DNA from 4 places in the Aminobacter sp. P4_D5 genome. Region 2 is predicted to be linked to each of the others. Evidence: predicted binding sites of a transcription regulator. Region 2 holds the regulator's gene; each other region holds the start of a gene.

Evidence for each region. Region 2 encodes PhoB, which activates phosphate uptake and scavenging genes when phosphate is short. Its sites were predicted from a motif close to TGTCATNNANCTGTCAT; they were not measured.
Region 1: a site for PhoB is predicted at 4,413-4,429, ahead of AC1DWF_RS20605 (DUF6454 family protein). Genes of this name have one in related genera too.
Region 3: a site for PhoB is predicted at 4,863-4,879, ahead of AC1DWF_RS09800 (bifunctional 2',3'-cyclic-nucleotide 2'-phosphodiesterase/3'-nucleotidase). Genes of this name have one in related genera too.
Region 4: a site for PhoB is predicted at 5,036-5,052, ahead of AC1DWF_RS20105 (esterase-like activity of phytase family protein). Genes of this name have one in related genera too.

What each region holds. Positions count from the first base shown of each region.
Region 1 is NZ_JBFUIP010000106.1:1,660-7,944, forward strand. It holds gene AC1DWF_RS20590 (ABC transporter substrate-binding protein) at 1-733, opposite strand, end outside; gene AC1DWF_RS20595 (2'-deoxycytidine 5'-triphosphate deaminase) at 837-1,925, opposite strand; SAM riboswitch at 2,067-2,144, shown strand; gene AC1DWF_RS20600 (O-succinylhomoserine sulfhydrylase) at 2,188-3,381, shown strand; gene AC1DWF_RS20605 (DUF6454 family protein) at 3,427-4,365, opposite strand; gene apaG (Co2+/Mg2+ efflux protein ApaG) at 4,555-4,947, shown strand; gene AC1DWF_RS20615 (Hsp33 family molecular chaperone) at 4,954-5,946, opposite strand; gene argF (ornithine carbamoyltransferase) at 6,068-6,285, opposite strand, start outside.
Region 2 is NZ_JBFUIP010000239.1:112-5,008, reverse strand. It holds gene AC1DWF_RS29205 (ferric reductase-like transmembrane domain-containing protein) at 1-631, opposite strand, end outside; gene AC1DWF_RS29200 (hypothetical protein) at 628-1,104, opposite strand; gene AC1DWF_RS29195 (L,D-transpeptidase) at 1,191-2,000, opposite strand; gene AC1DWF_RS29190 (hypothetical protein) at 1,997-2,143, opposite strand; gene AC1DWF_RS29185 (hypothetical protein) at 2,599-2,796, shown strand; gene phoB (phosphate regulon transcriptional regulator PhoB) at 2,934-3,623, opposite strand; gene phoU (phosphate signaling complex protein PhoU) at 3,646-4,353, opposite strand; partial or broken gene AC1DWF_RS29170 (phosphate ABC transporter ATP-binding protein) at 4,395-4,897, opposite strand, start outside.
Region 3 is NZ_JBFUIP010000032.1:35,903-42,187, reverse strand. It holds gene AC1DWF_RS09830 (OmpA family protein) at 1-71, shown strand, start outside; gene AC1DWF_RS09825 (DUF1203 domain-containing protein) at 224-724, shown strand; gene AC1DWF_RS09820 (outer membrane protein) at 789-2,273, opposite strand; gene ald (alanine dehydrogenase) at 2,311-3,426, opposite strand; gene AC1DWF_RS09810 (Lrp/AsnC family transcriptional regulator) at 3,581-4,054, shown strand; gene AC1DWF_RS09805 (5-formyltetrahydrofolate cyclo-ligase) at 4,070-4,732, opposite strand; gene AC1DWF_RS09800 (bifunctional 2',3'-cyclic-nucleotide 2'-phosphodiesterase/3'-nucleotidase) at 4,972-6,285, shown strand, end outside.
Region 4 is NZ_JBFUIP010000100.1:9,609-15,893, forward strand. It holds gene AC1DWF_RS20085 (branched-chain amino acid ABC transporter permease) at 1-356, shown strand, start outside; gene AC1DWF_RS20090 (ABC transporter ATP-binding protein) at 349-1,110, shown strand; gene AC1DWF_RS20095 (ABC transporter ATP-binding protein) at 1,107-1,862, shown strand; gene AC1DWF_RS20100 (maleate cis-trans isomerase family protein) at 1,896-2,696, shown strand; gene AC1DWF_RS20105 (esterase-like activity of phytase family protein) at 2,767-4,962, opposite strand; gene AC1DWF_RS20110 (GGDEF domain-containing protein) at 5,202-5,987, opposite strand; gene AC1DWF_RS20115 (thermonuclease family protein) at 6,144-6,285, opposite strand, start outside.

The DNA of each region.
Region 1 (6,285 bases), on a different contig from region 2:
TCTTGGCGTAGGTGCCGTCCTTGACGATGGCGTCGATCGCAGCGTTCAACTTTTCACGCAGCGCGTCGTTGTCCTTGTGCAGCGCGATACCGGCCTCGGATTCCGTGCCCTTGAGATCGCCGATCATCTTGCAGCAATCCTGGCCGGTCGTCTTGATCCAGTCGACCAGCACGAACTTGTCCGAGACCACAGCGTCGAGACGGCCATTGGTCAGGTCGGCGATCGCCTCATCCTGGGTCGGGTAGAGCTTCACTTCGGCGCCAGCCTTGGCGTAGTGGTCCTCGGCATAGATGCTCTGGGTCGTCGACGCCTGTGCGCCTACTGTCTTGCCCTTGAGCGCATCGGGCTCCGCCGAGGCCAGGGTGGAATCCTTCAGGGCCACCAGTGCCAGCGGCGTGGTGTAGTACTTGTTGGTGAACGAGACCTGTTTCTTGCGTTCTTCGGTGATGGTCATCGAGGCGACGATGGCATCGAACTTTCCGCCCTGAAGGGCTGGAATGATGCCGTCCCAGTCCTGGGGCGCCAGTTCGCATTCCACCTTCATCTCCGCACACAGCGCGTTGGCGATGTCGACGTCGAAGCCGACAAGCTTGCCGTCGGCGGTCAGGTTGTTGAAGGGCGGATAGGCGCCTTCGGTACCGATCTTGAGCTTTTCTTGTGCCGAAGCGCCGCCAAGGGTCAACAAGAGCGCTGCGAGCGAAGCTGCGCCAGCGAACTTCCGGGAAATCTGCATGATCCTCTCCATTTTTCGGGCGCTCTTTCCGAGCGTCCCTTCCTCCAGCCAATCACAGCGGCCGGCTATGGACAAGCAGACTAAAGATTAGAACAGACTGACCTTAGGTCATGCGGAAATGTTTGGAGAGCTTCAAACCCTGGGCCTGATAATTGGAGCCGAGGTCGGTGCCGTAGAGTGCGCGCGGGCGCGAAAGCATATGCTCATAGACCAGACGCCCAACGACCTGGCCATGTTCCAGGATGAACGGCACCTCGTGGCTGCGCACTTCGAGCACGGCCCGGCTGCCGGTGCCACCGGCACTGGAATGGCCGAATCCAGGATCGAAAAAACCGGCATAATGGACGCGAAACTCGCCCACGAGCGGGTCGAAAGGCGTCATCTCGGCGGCATACAGCGGGGGCACATGCACCGCCTCGCGCGAGACGAGAATGTAGAATTCGTCGGGGTCGAGCACCAGTTCCTCGGCACCGTGATTGTAGATCGGCTCCCAGAAATCGACGACGTTCTGGGCGGCGCGCTTGTCGACATCGACAAGCCCGGTGTGGTGCTTGCCGCGATAACCGACGATGCTGCCCGGCGCGCCAGCCAGATCGATGGACAGAGCAATACCGCCGCCCGAGATGTTGGGCGGATCCATCGCGACCAGCCGGTCGGAGACATGCAGCGTGTGAAGCTCCGCCTCCGACAGCAGCGCATTGCCCTTGCGAAAGCGGATCTGCGACAGGCGCGAACCCTTGCGGGCGACGATCGGAAACGTGCGCGGGCTGACTTCGAGATAAAGCGGCCCGGTATAGCCTGCCGGGATCTTGTCGAACTCCTGGCCACGGTCTGTCATCACGCGGGTGAAGATGTCGAGGCGGCCCGTCGAGCTCTTTGGGTTTGCGGAGGCCGAGATGTCGGCCGGCAGGGCAAGGCCTTCGAGCAGCGGCACGATGTAGACGCAGCCTGTCTCCAGCACGGCGCCATTGGTCAGGTCGATCTCGTGCAGCTTGAGCCGGTCGAGCTTGTCCGACACCAGAGAATTAGGCCCCGGCAGGAAGCTGGCGCGGGTTCGGAATGCCGTTGCGCCCAGCCTCAGGTCGAGGCTCGCCGGCTGGATCTGGTCGGCATCGAGCGATGGCGCCAGAAGCGCGCCCGAGGCGAACAATGCCGCGATGTCCTGATCCGGAAGAATGCCCGATTGCCGCAATTGCCTCACTCCTTTACAGCGCCCGGCCCGAACGGACAGCCCTGGATCGCTGGACCCGGACCTATATCCGGGGTCATATGCGTGGCCCAAAACGTTTAGTCGACCCCGCGATTGACGCAAGCAGGCTGCGGGTCTAAAGGACATTTATCCCGTGGTGATTTGGCCGGTCGGCTTGCAGCCACGTTAAACAAGTCGCTAAAGGGCCGCGTTGTGGACCGGTTGCGACTTTTCGCGACCGGTTTTTTTGTATTTGGATTTGGCTATGACCTCCGAAAAGCAGCGCAACTGGAAACCCCAGACCACCCTCGTCCATGGCGGCACGCTCCGCTCCGAATTCGGCGAAACCTCCGAGGCGATCTACCTCACCCAGGGCTACGTCTACGAGAGCGCGGAAAGTGCTGAAGCCCGCTTCAAGGGCGAGAGCCCAGGTTTCATCTATTCGCGCTACGCCAATCCCACCGTCGACATGTTCGAAAAGCGCATGTGCGCGCTCGAAGGTGCTGAAGACGCACGCGCCACAGCCTCCGGCATGGCTGCGGTCACGGCCGCGATCCTGTGTGGCCTCAAGGCCGGCGACCATATCGTTGCAGCGCGCGCGCTTTTCGGCTCGTGCCGCTGGGTTGTCGAGACGCTGGCGCCAAAGTACGGCATCGAGGCGACGCTGGTCGACGGCACGCTGATCGAGAACTGGGAAAAGGCCGTCCAGCCCAACACCAAGCTGTTTTTCCTGGAAAGCCCGACCAACCCGACGCTCGAAGTGGTCGACATCGCCGCTGTCGCCGCCCTTGCCAATTCGATCGGCGCGCGCCTGGTCGTCGACAACGTCTTTGCCACGCCGATGCAGCAGAAGCCGCTCGAACTCGGCGCCCATGTCGTGGTTTACTCCGCGACCAAGCATATTGACGGCCAGGGCCGCTGCCTCGGCGGCGTCATCTTGTCGGACAAGAAGTGGATCGACGAGAACCTGCACGACTATTTCCGCCACACCGGCCCAAGCCTGTCGCCGTTCAACGCCTGGACGTTGCTCAAGGGCCTGGAAACGCTACCGATACGCGTGCGCCAGCAGACCGAAACCGCAGGCAAGATCGCCGATTTCCTGGCCGGCAGGCCGGAAGTGTCGCGGCTGATCTATCCCGGCCGGGCCGACCATCCGCAGGCCGACATCGTCAAGAAGCAGATGAAGGGCGGTTCGACGCTGCTGTGCTTCGATCTCAAGGGCGGCAAGAAAGCGGCCTTCGCCTTCGAAAACGCGCTTGATGTCATCCTGATTTCCAACAATCTCGGCGACTCCAAGAGCCTGATCACCCATCCGGCAACGACGACGCACAAGAGCCTCACCGACGAGGCCCGGGCCGAACTCGGCATCGACGACGGCACGCTGCGCCTGTCAGTCGGCCTCGAAGATGCCGACGACCTGCTCAACGACATCGGCGATGCGCTGAAGGCAACGCCCTAAAGGAGTGGCGCTCCGGCTGGCCGGAGCGCCATCTTCATATGCCGATCAGTTCTTCGGCAGCTTCGTTTCGTAGACGTAGAGCTTCGTCTCGTTATCTTCTGGAGCCGCCGTCAGGCGCAGGCCCGTCTCGGTCTTTTCGATGAGAACGGGATTGCCGGTGATGGACTTGCCCTTTTCCGTCCAGATCTGGACCGGCACCTGAAACAGCGGACGGCCTTGCTTGAGATCCACGATCTCGATGCCACCAAGACGGAAGACCTGCCCGTCAGGGCCAGGACGATACTCTGTGAGGCCGGCGCAGACCGCCTGACCGGGCTTGAGCAACGCGCAATCCTGGTAGTCGATATAGTGCGCCGGATTGAGCGTGCGGGTCTTTTCCGGATCGAGTGCCGACTTCGGCACGGTCAGGTCCTCATTGACGTTCCAGGTGTAGAAGCGGCGTGAGCCCCYGCTCACGGCATGCAGCGTGCGCTGGTCCGGGTCATAGACAACGCCGCCGATATGATCGGGGAAACGGAAGACCTCGGTCGCCTCCAGCGTTTCGGGATCGACGCGGTAGATGATCGACTTGCTGTTTGGCCGGTACTCGGCAACCGGCACCCACAGCCAGCGGCCGTCATAATCGATACCGCCCGGGTGGTAGATGGCTCCATCGCCAAGCTTCACCTGGCCGACAAGCTTGCCATTGGCGTCGAGCTTGAACAGATGCCCGGCCCCCTTGCCCTCGTCACGGTCAAGCCCATTTTGGGGAGCCTCGAATTTCTTGGTCCGCTCGATGATCTCGACGGAGGACATGAACAGCGCATCGCCGACACGCGCGAAGCCCTGGGGGTGGAAGGTGTCGAATTCCAGCATCGGGGATTTGACGAGCTGCCACTCCGTGCCTCTGGTCAGCTTTTCGATACCGCTTGCGAGGTCGTCAGCATATGCAGCCGTGCCACAAAGGCAGGCCGAGGCGAAAAGGAGGGCGAGGAGGCGTTTCATTGCAGTGATTCCTTGTCGTTGGACGACGCGGAAACTGGCCTTGGCGCATGACAGCGGGGTGACGCGGATGCGTCGGTGAGGTGAAATCCACTGCGCATTCATCACATTCGGCGTGAAAACGAAAAACGAAGTTGACCCGCCGCCTCCTGCGGCGGACTCTGTCATTGTGCAGGCCAAGGAGCGCAGCATATGTATCGCGCGGTCACACGCAACATCGCAGTCGAGGTCGAGCCGTTCTACATGGAGGATCGGTCCGAGCCTGCAGAAAATCGTTATGTCTGGGGCTATCGCGTCACGATCGAGAACAACTCGGATGAGTTCGTTCAGCTCTTGTCGCGTTACTGGCACATCACCGACGCTTCAGGGCGGGTCGAGGAGGTTCGTGGACCGGGCGTGGTCGGCGACCAGCCCGAGCTCAATCCCGGCGACAGCTACCAATATGCGTCGGGCTGCCCGCTTTCGACACAGTCAGGCATCATGGTCGGGCGCTACACCATGCGCAACGAGGCGGGCGAGATGTTCGACATCGCCATACCCGCCTTCTCGCTCGACCTGCCCAACGCGCGCCACAGGCTGAATTAGACGGGTTTACTGGACCGGCGCGAACTCGGCCGGGTCGAATTCGTAGGACTTCGAACAGAACTCGCAAGCAACCCGAATGACGCCGTCCTCGACGCTCTCGGTGATCTCTTCGGCCGTGAAACCCTGCAGGATGCCCTTGATCCTCTCGCCTGAGCACGAGCATTCGTCGGCGACGCGCACGCCTTCGTAAACGCGCACGCCATGTTCGTGGAACAGCCGGTAGAGCAACTTTTCGGTTCCAACGGTCGGGTCGATCAGTTCGGTCGGCTCGATGGTCGCGACCAGCGCCAGGAGTTCCTGCCACGAATTGTCATCGGGATGCCCAGTGACATCGCGCTCGTCGCCATCGCCGCCATGAATGTCGGCCACGCGCCGGCGCTCGGGTGAGTCAGGCAGGAACTGCGCCAAAAGGCCACCGGCGCGCCAGTGCTCGCGCGGACCGCCTTCGGCAGGCAGGACGAGCTTTGCCACAGACAGGCGCACATCGGTCGGGATCTGCTCCGACTGACGGAAATAGGCCCGCGCCGCCTCTTCCAGCGTGATGCCGTTCAGTTCGACGATACCCTGATAGCGCTGGGTGTGTTCGCCCTGGTCGACGGTCAGCGCCAAAACACCCGTGCCAAGCAGATCTTCGGGCGCGGTCATGCCGGCACTGATCGCCGCCTCGACGCGGTCGGCGTCGAAACGTGCATAAGCGCGCAGCGAATGCGGCGTGGTGAAGTCGGCGACCAGCATGTCCACCGGACCATCGGTGCGGGTCTGCAGGATGAACTTGCCGTCGAACTTCAGCGAGGTGCCAAGCAGAACGGTGACCACGCAGGCCTCGGCCAAAAGCCGCGCCACCGGTTCCGGATAGTCGTGCCGTTCAAGAATCTGGTCGAGCAGCGGGCCGAGCTGAACTGTGCGCCCGCGCACGTCGAGCGGCTCCACCGCGAATGGAACAACATGGTCGTCGCCGGCGAACCCAAATTCGCCGAGCTTGCGTTCGGTCTCAGCCACTGGAACTTATCCCGTATGATTGGTTCTGCGGCCCTCGGGCCAGCCGATGGTCGCAGAACAAGGCGCTAACGCCAATAGGTTGATTTGATCCCGCACCAGATAGGGGCGGCAGATCAGGCATTCAAGCGCCCAGGCACCAGGCAAGCACGGCCTTTTGCGCGTGGAGCCGGTTTTCCGCCTCGTCGAAGACCACCGAATTCGGGCCGTCGATGACCTCGTCGGTGACTTCCTCGCCACGATGGGCCGGCAGGCAGTGCATGAACAAGGCGTCGGGCTTGGCGAGCTTCATCAGGTCGGCATTGACCTGGTATGGCAAGAAGACATTGTGGCCACGAGCAC
Region 2 (4,897 bases):
GCAGAGGGTTCGGCGCGGGCGGCGGGCGATGGAAGCTCAGGAAGTGCATGAACAGGAAATAGGCCGTGTGCAGCACAACAAGCCCCCACAGCACCGTCGCGCCGTTCTGCAGGAACTTCCAGACCGAGGAACCGAGCAGCTGGATCGACCGATCGTTCGAGGTGGCCATGAGCGCGAGCGCATAGGTCAGCGCGCCAATGCCGATCACGTTGGCAAGCCCGAAGCCATGCTGGAACATCACATACTCGCCCGTCTGCGGGATGATTTCGAAGCCGAACAGCCGCGCAAAATCCCACTCGACCCAGCCGCTGAGTATGATGGCCGTGTGCACGGCCGCCAAAAGCGTCGCATGGATACCGGTCTCGCGCCGATAGGCCACTATCCGCAGCAAGAGCGGCCATAGACGCGAGCCGGGTCCGATCGACATGGTGATCACCAGCATCGCCAGCGATGCGTCCGCGAATGCGCGGTTCCACCTGTGCATCGGGCTCCACTGGGCGTGCACGAGGGCGAACGCGTAGACCAGCGCCGCCGAAAGGCCGATGACCGCGAAATGGCGCAGCAGCATCCGGCGCCAGGCAAGTGGAACGAGCCGGTCGGCGTGTGCGCGCGCCGCGGGGATACCGGTCACTTCGGATACTCCATTTGCGTGGCGTCTGCATTGTCTGCGCGGCAAGCTCGCATTTCGTGCCATGAAGCGACAGCGAGAAGCACAATTCCCAGCGCCGCAATCAATGGCCGGATCGGGTCGAACCAGGTCATCAGCAATTCGCCCCCGAACAGGAGCATGAGGAGCTTGTTGCACGTCGGGCATGCGATGCCGATGAAGTCCGCGACGCCGCCGGCACCCGCGCGGCGGGCCGAACAGAAGGGGCGCCGCACGGCGACGTACAGCCCCGAAAGCGCCGACAGGACCGCCAGGGCGGGCAGTTCCCAGCTCCCAACGGGGGTCATCCGAATGAAGAGCGGATTGTCCCAGAGCGCCGAAACGGTGCCCAGCGCTGCGAAGCTCAGGATAGCCACGGCCACCCCCTTGAGAACGTCGCGGCCATGCCAGCCGGCAGCGGTTCCGCGCAGACCGGAAAGTGTGTGTTCACCCTGCATCGCTTATTCCTCCAACGGAACCATGACGGTTGGCCGGGCGGCGCTTCGCAAACCGCCCGGCGAGAACCTGCTGCGCGACCGTTACATCAGCCGGCGGCTTGCCGAGCACTGTCGCTGGCGACCTCGTGCGAATGGGGTTGGGTCGGATCGCCCAGCACGAGGATGGGAGACTGGCTCGGCACCCGTTCATACAGGTCTATGATGTCCTGGTTCATGAGGCGAACGCCGCCGCTCGAAACCGCCTTTCCGACGGTCCAGTATTCGGGCGTTCCGTGAACGCGATAAAGCGTGTCGACCTTGCCCTGGAAGACGTAGAGCGCCCGCGATCCCAGCGGATTTGTAAGGCCTGGCGGCATGCCGCCCCTGTCGGCGCTCCACTGGGCGAGATCTGGCTGACGCGCGATCATCTCGTTTGGAGGCGTCCATTTCGGCCATTCCTGCTTCCAACCGATACGGCCCCTTCCCGCCCAGGTAAAACCGGCCCGGCCAAGTCCAACCCCGTAGCGCATGGCCTTCCCGCCTGGCTGGACGAGGTAGAGGTAGAAGTTGTCCGTGTCGACGACGAGCGTTCCGACCGGTTCTTCGGTGGCATAGTCGACCTGCTGCCGATAGAAACGGCTCGGTACCTTGGTCAGGTCGATTGCGGCGATTGGGAACCGCTCGTTCGGAAGCGGGCCGTACATCGCAAGGGCATTGCTGTCGACGACCGGCGGCGCCTTTTTGACCGGTGCGTTTGCGGCCGGCACGGCCGCTTGTTGGGTGCTGACGCAGCCGGACACCGCAAGCGTTCCCAGCGCGGCTACGCCGCTGAGAAAATGCCGGCGGCTCAGTGCCGAGCCGTCTCCGGGCAAGGGCGCGGAGTCCGCGGCGTTCGTTTCGAAAGTGCCCGTAGTCATTTGCAGTCTCCTGGAACCATTTCCTGTACTTCGAGCGACACGCAGTCATGGAAGTTGATGACGCTGTCGTTGTTCATGCGAATGTGGCCGTTCGGCACCGATCCGCCGGCCGGTGACGGCTCATGCGTGCGGGCACGCGTCATGTCGCGGTTGCCGCGAGAAAAGCGCATTGGCGCCGAGCGGGCTGGCGTGCGAGCCGGACGGTGGCAGCCAAAGGCCGAACGGTCGGAAATCAGGCAGCGATCGGAGGCCGAAGGAGCGATGCGATCACCAAGCGACGCGGCATGGGATCTGGAAGCAGCTTCAAAAGCGCTGCGCGGGTCGGTGCGGGAAGCTCGACGCGGGCCTGCCAGGCAGGGCAGTCGCCCAGGCAGTGTGTGCTGGCGAAGCGGTCGTCAGAGGACTCACCGACACAGCGCTCCGGGGATGGCAAACACCCATCGGATCCGGCTGTAACTTCAGCCTGCAAGGTTACGCCCGGCAGCTCGCCAATGTTCATGCCTACGGCCGCTGCCCGATCGAGGGGCAGTCCGTAGAGGATGGTGATCAGCACCAGAACAATTACCGAGACAAAGTTGCGCACGGAGCGCCAACTAGCATGAAAACAGACAATTTTTGGTATCACCGAGATCACGAAAGTGTCATCGTCGGAACTTTAACTGCCATTCTTGAAGAAGTTGTCCATCAAAAGAATGGATGTGACGGAGCTCTTGCAGAACAACACTCCAATCACCAGAAGGTTGTTTACATCAGACCGACGCCAAAGCTTCGCGGCGCAGGCGATCTTCATGATTGAGCGCCACCACGCAGACCGGGCGGTCAGCAGTGCGTAGAGCTCGGCGTCGATGGCGGCACGCTGCCGATTGGCCTGATCTGCTGCTGGCCGCAGCCACTGGTGCGCTCGCCGCTTGCGGCAAGAACGGAACAGCGGCGCTAATCCTCGCGGATGGCGTAGCCGGCGCCGCGGATGGTGCGGATCACGTCGGGCATGCGGCCGGTATTGACTGCCTTACGCAAGCGCCCGACATGGACGTCGACGGTACGTTCGTCGATGTAGATCGTCTCGCCCCAGACATTGTCGAGCAACTGGCTGCGCGAAAACACCCGGCCGGGATGCCGCATCATGAACTCCAGCAGCCGGAATTCGGTTGGCCCGAGCTTGATCTCGCTCTTCTTGCGGTAGACCCGGTGCGACTCGCGGTCGAGCATGATGTCGCCGACCTTGAGGATCGAAGACAGCACTTCGGGCTTGGCCCGGCGCAGCAACGCCTTGACCCGTGCCATGAACTCGGGCGTCGAGAACGGCTTGACCAGATAGTCGTCGGCACCAGTCGACAGCCCGCGCACGCGGTCGCTCTCTTCGCCACGCGCCGTCAGCATGATGATCGGCAGCCGTTCGGTGTCGGGCCGCATCCGAAGCCTGCGGCACAGCTCGATGCCGGAGAGTGCCGGCACCATCCAGTCGAGCACCAAAAGGTCGGGCACGTTTTCCTGAAGCCGTATTTCGGCCTCGTCGCCACGCGTGACGACCTCGACCTGGTAGCCTTCGGACTCGAGGTTGTAGCGAAGCAGCACGCCCAGCGGCTCTTCGTCCTCGACGACCATGATCTTGGGGGCGATCATCGGCAGTCCTTCATGTTGGAGTTCAGGTGGCCGAAACCGGCGATGTGGTTTCTTCAACCTTCGGCCGGTGGAGCGGCAGCTGCGTGCCGGTCACCACGAAATACGCGTTCTCGGCGATATTGGTGACATGGTCGCCAATGCGCTCCAGGTTCTTGGCGCAGAACAGCAGATGCGTGCAGGCAGTGATGTTGCGCGGATCTTCCATCATGTAGGTCAGGAGCTCGCGGAACACCGCGTTGTACTGGATGTCGATCTTCTGGTCGTCGGCGCGCAGGTTCTTCAGGCCCTCGGCCTGGCGCGCGACATAGAGATCAACGACGCCCCGCACCTGGTCGAGCACCAGCTGTGCCATGGCATCGATCGAATGCGAAAGATTGCGTGGCGTCGGCGACTGGCCGACAGCGCCGACACGCTTGGCGATGTTCTTGGCGAGGTCGCCGATGCGTTCGAGATCCCCCGCCATACGGATGGCGCCAACCACGGCACGCAGGTCCTGTGCCATCGGCTGGCGCTTGGCGATCAGCGTGATGGCGCTGTTGTCGAGTTCGCGCTGCTTGGCGTCCATGATCGTGTCGTCGGCGACAACGCTTTGCGCCAGCGCCTGGTCGGACGACAACAGCGCGCGGATGGCACCGGCAACCATCGAGCCGCCGAGATCGCCCATGTCACGGATGAGCTGGTCGACATGCTGGAGTTCTTCGTCGAAGGACCGGACTGTATGTTCGCCCATGATTTATTCCTCGTCTCGTATACGGCGGCGAAAACGTCCACTCAGCCGAAGCGGCCGGTGATGTAGTCCTGCGTCCGCTTGTCGTCGGGGTTGGTGAACATCTTGTCGGTAGCGCCTTCCTCGACGAGATAGCCGAGGTGGAACATCGCGGTGCGCTGCGACACGCGTGCCGCCTGCTGCATCGAGTGCGTCACGATCACGATCGTGTAGTTCTCGCGCAGCTCGTCGATCAGCTCCTCCACCTTCGCGGTAGCGATCGGATCGAGTGCCGAGCACGGCTCGTCCATCAGGATCACTTCGGGCGACACCGCAATGGCGCGCGCGATGCACAAGCGCTGCTGCTGGCCGCCCGACAGGCCGGTGCCCGGCTCGTTGAGACGGTCCTTGGCCTCGTTCCACAGAGCCGCCTTCTGCAGGCTCTTCTCGACGATCACGTCGAGCTCGGCCTTGTTCTTGGCCAGGCCATGGATGCGCGGGCCGTAAGCGACGTTTTCGTAGATCGACTTGGGGAACGGGTTCGGCTTCTGGAACACCATGCCGACAC
Region 3 (6,285 bases), on a different contig from region 2:
TGCCGACCCAGAACGAGAATTGGCGCAACCGCCGCGTGACGCTGCGCCGCTACGACGCCTTCATCCGGTAAGAGCCTGCTCGCATCGATCATTTATGGAGCCCGGCTTGCAAGAGCCGGGCTTTACGCTGCCATACCACGAAAATTTTCTGCGTCGGAAATCGGGTGGGCGAGCGCCTGTGCTCGCCATAACTTGCGGCAATCGATCAACCAGGATTGCCGCTATGACCATACTCTTCCAGGCACTTCCCACCGATGCGGTGAAGGCTCTCCAGCACGGCGCCCCGGATGCCTATGGCATGACGCCCGAGCGCAAGATTTCGGATGGCGTTGGCGTGCCTTGTCGCCATTGCCTGACCAATGTCGCGGCGGGTAAGCCTTACCTCGTGCTGGCATATCGCCCATTCCCGGAACTTCAGCCCTATGCCGAAACGGGCCCGATCTTCCTGCATGCTGAGGAATGTCCACGTGCGGCTGAGACCCGCGAGTTGCCGGAGCTGTTCGCCAAGACCAAGGACTACATCCTGCGCGGCTACAGTGCGGACGATCGCATCGTCTATGGCACCGGTGCGGTGACGCTGACGCCCGAGATTGTCGGCTGGGCGGCAATGTTGCTCCAGCGCCCGGACGTGGCCTACGTGCACATGCGATCGGCAAAGAACAATTGCTATCAGTGCCGGATCGAGCGGGACGAGCCGATGACGTCAAGCGGCGCCGATATCTGACTGAAAACGAAAAAAAGCCCGCCGCATCGCTGCGACGGGCTTTGGCATTTTGCCTGAAACGGTTCTAATTGAACTTGTACTTCGCGCCGACGCGGACTGTATGGAAGGCTGGAACTGTCTCCCAGAAGTCGCCGCTGTCGTAGTCTTGGCCTTCGTAGCGCGAATAACGGTACTCGAGATTGACAGCTACGTTGTTGGTTACAGCGGTTTCAAGGCCGCCACCGACGGAGAAACCGCCAACACTCCAATCCCTGCTGTCGGACATATCGGCAAAGGTGATCTCTTCCCTGACATGCTGCCAGCTATAGCCGCCGAGCACGTAGCCAAGGGTCGACTCATTGAGCTTTGCACCAACACGGGCGAGAACATCGAAACCGTAGTCGGCGGTAGCCTCGTATCGTGCACCACCAAGCGCCAGATCGTCTGCCAGCTGCGTCGTCATGCCGGAATAACGGCCGTCGATCTGCAGACCGGCAACCCAGATGCCATTGAACTCATGGTCGTAGCCGACGCTCAATTCGCCGAAGGCGCCGTCGCCACCGAAGCCGTTGAAGGTGGCCGCGCCCGCAGCGAGATTGATTTCATCGGTGATTGCACCCGCCCCAAGCGCGCCGCCGACATAAAAGCCCGTCCAACTATAGGCCGGCGCCGCAATTGACGCACCACCGCCATTCTGGCCACCGATGCGGTAGTTGGCGCCGACGTGGAATGTATGCGTTGACGGCTCGATGTTGAGGAGAGCTCCTCCAAGATCGGCAACGGTGTCATTGCCATAGTTGGCGTAGCGATATTCGCTCTTGACGGTCCAGTTGCCACTGACCGCAGTTTCCATACCCAGCCCGAGAAGGTAGCCGCTGCGGTCGTCTTCAAATTCAATTGGTGTGCCGGCCAGGGTTCCGTCGAGCTTGAAATGCTGCCAGCTGTAGCCGCCGAGAACGTAACCCAGCGTATTGGAGGTCAGCAAATAGCCAGCTCGCGCCGCGACATCAAAGCCGTAATTGTTGTTGAGCGAGGCGTCCAATGTGCCATCCGAGGATTCCAGGGAAAGCCCAACATTGCCAAAACGACCATCGACCAAGGCGCCCAGAAGAAAGCGTTCTGACACCATGTAGTCGTAACCGGCCGTCACCTCGCCAAAGAAGCCGCCGCCGCCGAGATCCGGCATGCCGATTCGTTCGGGGCCGTTAGGATTGGCTATTTCGAGCCCGTGCTTGACAGCACCAACGCCGCCGCCGACACCGATATAGATGCCGCTCCAGTTGAAACCCGCAGCGGCCGGCGCTTCCGTTGATACTGCATCCGCTGCGTTTGATGCCGAAGAGATTGCAACTGCTGACACTGCGCCCAGCAAAAGCGCTATAAAAGTCTTACCAAATTTCATCACTACTGCCCCACTACCAATACTGGCTGTTTGGCACGGAGGCCTTCCGCGCGATGCAACATAAATGTCACATTCAGTTTGAAACCGGTGAGCCGAATTCGTTTCGGGAAATCTGTCGACAGGTGCTAAAAATCGCGTGGGAAGCCAATGACATAAAGCCCGCCGCATCACTGCGACGGGCTCCTTCTTTATTGATACAGCAGACTTAAGCCGCCAGCGCGGACTTGGCTTCCGTCATCTCATAACCCAGGGCTTCGGCGACGGCGCGATTGGTGATGCGGCCACGATGCACATTGAGGCCGTTGCGCAGATGCGGCTCGTCGGCGAGCGCCTGGAGGCCACGGTCGGCCAGCGCCAGGCCGTAATGCAGCGTGGCGTTGTTGAGCGCATGGGCCGAAGTCACCGGCACGGCACCCGGCATGTTGGCGACACAGTAATGGATGATGCCGTCGACCTCGTAGGTGGGGTCGGCGTGGGTGGTGGCGTGCGAAGTCTCGAAGCAGCCGCCCTGGTCGATGGCGACGTCGACAAGCACCGCGCCCTTCTTCATGCCGGACAGCATCTCGCGGCTGACCAGCTTGGGCGCCGCCGCCCCTGGAATAAGTACGGCACCGATGATGAGATCGGCGGAGAAGCACTCTTCCTCGAGCGCTTCGACAGTCGAATAGCGCGTGTGGACACGGCCAGCGAAAAGATCATCGAGCTGGCGCAGGCGCGGGATCGAACGGTCGATGATGGACACATCGGCGCCGAGACCGGCGGCCATGCGGGCGGCATGCAGGCCAACGACACCGCCGCCGATGACCGCGACCTTTCCCGGCAGCACGCCAGGCACGCCGCCAAGCAGCACGCCACGGCCACCATAGGCCTTCTGCAATGCCGTGGCGCCTGCCTGGATTGCCAGACGACCGGCCACTTCCGACATCGGAGCCAGCAAAGGCAGGCCGCCGCGCTCGTCGGTCACGGTTTCATACGCGACCGCAGTCACCCCCGACGCGAGCAGCCCCTTGGTCTGCTCCGGATCGGGCGCAAGATGCAGATAGGTGTAGAGGATCTGGCCTTCGCGCAACTGCGCCCATTCATTGGGCTGCGGTTCCTTGACCTTGACGATCATGTCGGAGCGGGTGAACACCTCTTCGGCGGTCTTGGCGATCTGGGCGCCGGCCGCACGGTAGGCGTTGTCATCTGCGCCGATCCCGGCACCCGCGCCTGTCTCGACCAGGACGTCATGGCCATGGGCGACGTATTCGCGAACCGAGCCGGGGGTCAGCCCGACGCGGTATTCATGATTCTTGATTTCCTTGGGGCAACCTACGCGCATTTCCTGCTCCTCCGCAGCCGTTTTGGCCGTCGTTCCCTGATGACGAAGTCAATCACGAATCGTTCCGAATATGTTTGCGAAAAAGGTTGCGCTACCGCAGGTTGATCGATAATTTTTGCGCACATCCTCTGTATTGTCGAAGGAAATTCGAAGAATGCCGTTGGACAGGATCGATATCGCTATTCTGGACGCGCTTCAGAAGGATGGGCGGATGCCCAACGCGGCGCTGGCCGAAAAGATCGGGCTGTCGCAATCAGCCTGTTCGCGTCGCCTCGACAACCTCGAAAAGTCAGGCATCATCAGTGGTTATCATGCCAGGCTTTCGAGCGCGGCACTCGGTCACCAGATGACGGTGATCGTGCATATCTCGCTGTCGGGACAGTTCGAAAAAACGCTTTCGGATTTCGAGGTCGCGGTGAAGCGCTGCCCCAACATCCTGTCTTGCCATCTCATGTCGGGCGAATACGACTACATCCTGCGCATCGCCGCCCGCGACTTGCCCGATTATGAGCGCATCCACAAGGAATGGCTGTCGGCCATGCCGCATGTCATCAAGATCAACTCGTCATTCGCCTTGCGCGAGATTGTCGACCGCATGGCCACGGGCATGCGGCCGGATCTGGCGTGACCGCAAGCAATGGCTTCAGCGGATGATTCCGGCCTCGGTAACGATCCTGTCCATGGGAATGTCGTGCGGCTGCGGGAAGATCGTTGCAATGCGCGTGATCTCGTAGCCTACGCCTATGACCAGTGCCTTTTTCGGCAACGCGGCCAGTGTTCGGTCGAAGAAACCGCCGCCATAGCCTAGCCGGTAGCCCATAGCGTCGAAGCCGACGAGTGGGGCAATGACGATATCGGGGATGACCTCCGGGCTGGCGACAGGGACGGGTATGTTCCAGACGCCACGTTCGAGCTTGTCGCCCGGTGCATAGGCGCGAAAGATCAGCGGTCGACCCAACTCGATTGCGATTGGCAGCGCCGACTTGCCGCCGCGCGCATTGACCGATGCCAGCCATGGCCGAAGGTCCGGCTCGCCCCGGAACGGCCAGTAGAGGCTGACCATCTTGCCCGCCACATCGCCGGTGACTTGGTCGAGCCCCTGCGCGATCAGGCCGGCCATGGCCGTGCGAACGTCAGCGGGGATGGCAAGTCGGGATTCGATCAGCCTTGCGCGCTCGGCTTTGCGCCAGCGCCTGACATCCGGCCATTCCGGCGCGGGCACGGCGCGGAATTCGGGATCAAGCTCATGCATGAAACATGGCGGCGAGGCGTATTGCGCCGGTTGTTCGTCGTCGAGATCGGCCATGTCGCACCTTTTTGAGGTTTCGAGCAGCGTCGAGCCTAGTCCTGCATGCTGGCTGCCTGTGGTCAACGGGCGACATCGCGCTGGCCGAACAGGTCGCAAAGCGTCTGGACCAATCCATTCCCCCGCAGCCTGTCGCGCTGCTGTCACGCGAGTCGGCTGGACTCGCGCGGATTTTGGCGCGACATTTGATCTTTGGGACGCCGGCTAAATACTGTCAGTTCATTTCCTGGAGAATGAAAATGTCCAACATGGTTCACCCTATGTCTCGTCGTTCCTTTCTTGCCGGATCGGCCGCGGCGAGCGCTCTTGTGATGCTGCACCCGTTTTCGGCGCGCGCCCAGGCCAATCAGGCGCATCTGCGCATCATGGAAACGACCGACCTGCACGTGCACGTCTTTCCCTATGACTACTACGCCGACAAGCCGAACGACACGATGGGTGTTGCCCGCACGGCCACGATCATCGACGCCATCCGCACTGAAGCCACCAACTCGATCCTGGTCGACAATGGCGACTTCCTGCAGGGCAACCCGATGGGCGACTACATGGCCTATCAGCGCGGCATGAAGGACGGCGACGTCCACCCGATCATCAAGGCGATGAACACGCTGGGCTATGATTGCTCGACACTCGGCAATCACGAGTTCAATTACGGGCTCGACTACATGTTCAAGGTGCTCAACGGCGCCAATTTCCCGGTCGTCTGCTCGAATCTGACCAAGGGCGAACTGGCCGCCGACGCGACCAAGGACGAACTGTTCCTCAAGCCCTACGTGATCCTCGACAAGAAGGTGAAGGACGGTTCGGGTGCCGAGCATCCTATCCGCATCGGCCTGATCGGTTTTGTGCCTCCGCAGGTGATGACCTGGGATTCCAGGCATCTGCAGGGCAAGGCGATGACCCGCGACATCGTCAAGGCAGCTCAAGCCTGGGTGCCGCAGATCAGGGAACAGGGCGCCGATATCGTCATCGCACTCTCGCACTCCGGCATGGGCACGCCGCAAGCCGCGGAAAACCTGGAAAACGCCTCGATCCTGCTCGCTGGCGTCGACGGCATCGACGCGATAGTTACCGGCCATAGCCATCTCGACTTCCCCGGTCCGAAATTCGACAAGGTCGACGGTGTCGACAACGCCAAGGGCACGATCAATGGCAAGCCGGGTGTGATGGGTGGCTTCTGGGGCTCCCATCTCGGCTTGATCGATCTTCTGCTCGAGCGCGACGGCAATGCCTGGAAGGTCATCAGTTCGACGAGCGAGGCACGCCCCATTTCCAAGCGCGTCGACAAGAAGGTGGTGCCGACAGTCGAGAGCAAGCCGGAGGTCGAGGCGGCAGCCAAGGAAGAGCACGAGGCAACGCTCGCTTATGTCCGCACCCCGGTCGGCAAGACGTCGGCGCCGCTCTATTCCTATTTCGCGCTCGTCGCCGACGATCCGTCGGTGCAGATCGTCAGTCAGGCGCAGATCTGGTACATCAAGGACATGCTCAAGGACACCGAGCACAAGGATCTGCCGGTGCTTTCGGCTGCGGCTCCCTTCAAGTCGGGCGGGCGC
Region 4 (6,285 bases), on a different contig from region 2:
CGCTCAAGACGCAGACGCTGATGGTCGCAGCCGTCCTGGCCGCCGCCTCAGGCTTCGTCTTTGCCCACTACATCACCTTCGTCGGCCCCGACCAGTTGGTCAGTTCCGAGACCTTCCTGATCTGGGCGATGGTCATCATCGGCGGCTCTGGCAACCATCTCGGCGCCATTGTCGGCGCGATCCTGATGCAGTTCCTGTTCGCCTTCGTGCCGTTCGTGAAGGACGCGCTTGGCCTGCCGTCGGAATATGTCGCGGCCATGCGCCTGACGCTGGTAGGCGGCGGCCTGCTCGCCTTCCTGATGTGGCGCACGCAGGGCCTGATCCCCGAACGTATCGGAGGCAAGCAAAATGGCTGAGGCTGTCCTGACCGCCGAGCGCGTCGCAAAGGCCTTCGGTGCCCACAAGGTGCTGAGCGACGTGCGCTTTCGCATCGGCGCCGACGAGATCGTCGGCCTGCTAGGGCCAAATGGCTCGGGCAAGTCGACCCTGCTCAACATCGTCTCGGGCTTTTCACGCCCCGATGCCGGCGATATCCTTTTCCTTGGCAAATCTGTTGCCGGCATGCCTTCATACAAGATCGCCCGCCAGGGCCTGGTCCGCACCTTCCAGTTGCCGTCGATGCCGCACCGCATGACCGTGCGCGAAGTGCTGCGCGCGGGATCGCGTGACGGGGCAGGGCTGCTCGACGCCTTCACCGGCAAGGGCAGCGACGACGCCGAGGCCGAGGAGCTGATCGAACAGTTCGCGCTCGCGCCTGTCGCCCACCAGCCGGCAAGCTCGCTGTCGGGCGGCCAGAAGAAGCTGCTCTCCATCGCGCTCGCCTTGCGCACCAGGCCGAAGCTGCTCTGCCTCGACGAGCCGACGGCGGGCGTTCATCCGCAGCTGCGCAGTCGCATGGTGGAGCTGCTCAAGGCGTTCAACAAGCGCGGCGTCGCCATGCTGGTTGTCGAACACGACATGCATTTCATCCGCGAATTATGCAGCCGCTGCATCGTGCTCGACCGTGGCGAAATCATCGCCGATTGCGCCCCGCGCGAACTCACCGAAAACGAACGCGTCGTCGAGGCCTATCTCGGCAAGTCGGTCGCCAAGCAGAAGGTGTCGGCATGATCCGCGTCAACAAAGTGCGCGCCGGCTATGGCGACGGCCCCGACATCCTGCAGGGCATCGACCTTACGGCTTCCGGCGGCGAAATCGTCACCATTCTCGGTCCCAATGGCTGCGGCAAGTCCACGCTGCTGAAATGTATCGCCGGTTTCGTCAGGCCGCGCGGCGGCGCAGTCGAGATGGAGGGCCGCGATGTCAGCGCGGTTGCCGTGCACGACAAGGTCAAGCACCATCGCATGGGCTTTGTGCCGCAGACCGACAATGTGTTTTCGACGCTGAGCGTTGCCGACAATATCCTGCTCGGCGCCCGCCATCTGCCGGTGGCCGAACGCAACGAGCGTTATGCCGAATTGATGGGGCAATATCCTTCGCTGGCCTCAAAGCAGGAGCGCAAGGCGTCGGCCTTGTCGGGCGGCGAGCGCCAGATCCTTTCATTGGCCCGCGCCCTGATCTCCAACCCCAAGGTGCTGCTGCTGGACGAACCCTCGGCGGGTCTGTCGCCTCTGATGATGCACGATGTGTTTGCCGCGATCGCCGAGATCCGCGACCGCACCGGCATGTGCATCGTCATGGTCGAGCAGAACGCTTTCGAAGCACTCAGTGTTGCCGACCGCGCCTATGTGCTGTCGCTCGGCAAGGTGGCGATCGAGGGCAAGGCAGCAGACCTGCTGGCCGATCCCGCGATGCGCCATCTCTACCTCGGCGGCGAGCCCCCGGCCGCCGAGCCTCATCCCCGGCTCGCGGCAGTCAGCTGACGCAGCACCTCCCCAGACATAGAAGGGCAAATCATGACCATGGCTGCACAGCCGGCCGGCCAGGCCGGTCTCGTTTCGAACATCGAAAACATCCCGTTCGACACCGACAACGGCATCGGCCAGACGGCCAATCTCGGCCTTCTGGTGCTGCGCACCGACCAGACCATCGAGGACGAATTCCGCTTCGCCTTGCCTGAAGGAGTGGCGCTTTATGAGGCGCGGCTGCACTCGCCGGTCGAGATCACGCCTGACAATCTGCGCAAGATGGAAGCCGACATCCCCGGCACCGTCGGCCTCTTGCCCGACGTGCGCTTCGACGTGATCGGTTTCGGCTGCACCTCAGGCGCGCTGGTGATCGGCGAAGCCCAAGTTGCCAAGCGCGTCCGGGAAGTCATGCCCGAGGTAAAGGTCACCGATCCGGTGACCGCAGCGCTCGCAGCCTTCAAGGCGATGGGCGCCAAGAAGATCGCGCTGCTCACGCCCTATATAGCCACCATCAACCATTCGCTGCGCGAAGCCTTCATGGCGCGCGGGCTTGAGATCCCGATCATGGGCTCGTTCAACGAGCCGGACGACAATCTCGTCGCCCGCATCACCACCGAAGCGATCGAAAAGGCCATCCTCGACGTCGGCTCGTCGGACGAATGCGAGGCGGTGTTCGTCTCCTGCACCAGCCTGCGTGTCGCCCGCATCGCCGAGCGGGTCGAAGCCAAGCTCGGCAAGCCGGTGACCTCGAGCAACCATGCCATGGCTTGGCACATGCTGCACCTCGGCGGCTATGACAAGCCGATCGAAGGCCTCGGCAAGCTCTATCGGACACCGCTGGCAGGCTGATTGCTGGACTTCCAAATGCAAAAGCCGCGGCGTCACCGCCGCGGCCCTGCTTTGTTCAGTTTCGCGCCGCTCAGTTGATGGCAGCGATGTTGCCCAGACGCAGAAACAGCGTCTCGCCGGAGGAACCGTCGACACCGTCATTGTCGGTGACGACAAAAGCCTCGCCCGATGCGTCGATGGCGAAGCCCTCGACCTTGTCGACGACATAGCCGTTTGTCGCCGCCTTGAGGTCCGGCAGCAGGTCGCGAACCAGCGCCTTTTCCACCAGAGGCAGTTCGCCTCCGAGCTTGGCCGGCTTGAAGCCGTCGAGTGCCACCGCATAGATGCGCTTGTTCCTGGCTTCCTGGGAGATCAGATTGTCGCGCTCGATGACGAACAGCTTGCCGTCCTGGGCTGATATCTCCGACAGGCCGACCCAGCCCCTCTCGGCAGCGTCGAGCGGATAACGCACCGCCGACCACTCCTTGTCCTTGGGCTTGTAGGCCAAAAGCTTGACCTGACCCTTGGGATCGTCGGCCCATTCTCGCTGGATCGCCATGACGAGCGTCAGGTCGTCGCCTTCGCCAAGCGCGGTGATGCCTTCGAGACCGTAGCGGGTCTCATGCGCCAGAAGCTCGGCCGGGAAGGCGATCTCTTCCTTGATCTCGCCCTTGGCGTTGACGTTGTAGATGGCGTGCGGAACGAGCTTGTCCGAACGGCCTTCCGACGCCAGCCAGAAACCGCCCTTGCCGTCGGCAACGACGCCTTCGAGATCGAGCTTTTGCGCAGGCTGACCGTCACGGGTGACGATCATCTTTTCCGTGATCAGGGCAGGGGTCTTGGTCGTGTCGATGGTGAAGATCGCCGGGGCCGAGCGGTAGACCGAGTCGGAGACGGCATAAAGCTTGCCGGCTTGCTTGGGATCGGCCGCGAGACCCGAGAGAGCGCCCCAGCCAAGTGGCGTGCCGTCGTCCTTGAAGCTCGAAGTGATCTGCGGGTAGGCGGCTTTAGCTTCGCCGAGTTCGTAGACCATGACATGCGAACGCGCGAGCCCGTCTTCGACAAGGTCGGTTTCGTTGGCGGTGACCAAAAGGTTGCGCTGCGGGATGGCAACCAGGCCTTCCGGGCCGATGCCCGAAGGCAGCAACTGGAGGAATTCGGGCGCGGCACCGGTGTCCTTGTAGACACCGATCAACGAGGCGCGTTCGGCGGCGACGAAGATCAGCTTCTGGTCGCCGAACGTCGCGAATTCGAGGCCTTCCGGCTCGATGCCCTTCTTGTTGCGGGCGTCGGGATAGTGGCCGGCAGAGGCCGCCTGATACTCGAAGGACGGGCCGGATTCATAAAGCACGTCGCCAGCCTTGGAGAAGGTGGTGAAGCCGCGCGCGCCGCCCTTGTAGTCGCCCTCATTGGCAACGACGAGGCGGTCATTGTCGAGCCACTTCACAGCGTCGGGTTCGCGCGGGGTGTTTTCGACCGTGCCGGTGAAATTCAGCGCGCCGTCCTTCTTGGTATCGACGTTTTCGAGCGTCACCTCGCCCGCAGGGAAATGCGCAACGATCTGGGCCGTCGCGGCATCGACAATGGCGATGTGGTTGTTTTCCTGCAGCGTGACGGCGATCTCACCCTTGTCGTTGAAGGCGACGAATTCCGGCTCGGGATCTTCCGGCGCAACAGTCGCGATGCCGGTCAGGTCGACGGTCTTGATCGAGGCGCAGTCGGGTGCGCCGTCCTTGAGGGCGACGATCTTGAGGTTGCCAGCTGGCAACTGCGGCAGGGCACCGTCATTCAATTCTTCGTCGCGCTCGTTTTCGATGGCCACGGCGAGGAATTTTCCGTCCTTGCTGAGCGCCACCGAGTCAGGCTGGCCGCCGAGATCGCATGACGCCTCGATCGCCTTGGAAGCGAGGTCGATGATCGTGAGGTTGCCCGAAGGCTCCTGCTTGCTCTTGGAGGTGTTGACACCGGCCAGCACCTTGTTGCCGGCAACGATCACCGAGGTCGGCTCGCCGTCGATCTTGACGATGCCTGCGGCCTTCGGCGCCTTCGGATCGGTGATGTCGATGAAGCCGACCGCACCCAGCGGGCTGTCGGAATAGACCAGCGTCATGCCGTCTTCGGTCGCCGCGATGATTTCCGACGAGGTCGGGGTCGCCGCGTCGACATCAGCGGGCAAATTGGTGGCGACGGGGAAAGTGGCGATACGGTTGAACGCCTGGCCGGCATGAGCGGGGAAGGCCGCTGACGCTGCGAGCGCGGTCGTCAAAAGCAGGAGCTTGCGTGACATGGAAAACCTCTTTGCCTGAACGGAATTGCGGGTTCCGTTTGGGGCAACGAGATTTCAGCGCGATGACAGCTGGATGATGGTTTCGTGACAGTGCCCAGGCAGCCATTTGCCTGCACGCCGGCTGGTGTTTCGACCAAGGCCCGTGAACGCCCGCGTGGCCTGTCTCTTCAGAACGAAAAAACAAAGCCGCGCAGCAAGGCCGCGCGGCTCAAATATCTCAAAGCTGCCTCAAGGCGGGCTCAGGCGTTGAGGCCGGCCCTTTCGTCATTGCTGGAAAATTCGGCGAACTCGACGCGATTGCGGCCGCGTGCCTTGGCCTCGGAGAGGCGTCCGTCGGCCTTGCGGAACATCTCGTCGAATTCGAGCTGATCTTCAAACAGGACAGCGCCTACGCTCACCGTCAGCGGGCAATTGCGTCCGCCCGGTTCAAGGATGGTGTCGGAGATCGAGCCGCGGATGCGTTCGGCGACACGCTCGGCATTTTCCTTGGTGGCCCCAGGCAGGAACACGCCGAACTCCTCGCCACCGATGCGGCCGACGAGATCGCCGGTACGTACGGAAGACTTGATGGCGCCGGCGACGATCTTCAGCACTTCATCGCCCCAGGCATGGCCGAACCTGGCATTGATCGCCTTGAAATCATCGACATCGACAACCAAAAGCGCACCCTGCCTGCGTCCCGAACCAGCCGAACCGCTGCGGAATGCATCGATCAGGCTCGCGAAAACACCGCCATTGAGCACCGAGGTCAGCGCATCGACCGAAGACAGCCGGCTGACTTCGGATTTCAGTGCGCCGAATTTGCGCCGTTCATTGGCGACAATGGCAAGCAGCGGAGCGGCGACCACGCCGGCAACAACCCCGGCGCCGACCACGGCGCGCCAGAAGATGCCGTCCGCCTGGCCATGAAACAGGACTGCCGCAGCTCCTGCGGCGACCGCAACGCAAGCGGTCGCACCCAAAAGCGCATAGCGGGCGACTGGTGCCCAGCTACGCCCTGCATTTCCTGTACCCAAATTGTCCACGCCAGATCCCTCCGCTCTCATGTCGAACCGATCTACCCGTGGAGAATGAAACATTCCTTGTGCGAATGCGAACAGTTTGACGAATACCGCAGAAATTCGACGACTTTCCCGATTTTCACGATCCCGAAGCCCTTGGCGCGCCGCGGTTTGCCCTTCTCACCCCGGGGGGCCGAACATACCCATCTTGGCCTTCCGCGCGACCTCCTCGGCCTTTTCGTAGCCGCCGCCTGATATGGCGTACGCCCAGCCGTTGGAGACCAGCCACGCGCCGACATCCTGCTTGCCGAGCCTGCAGGCG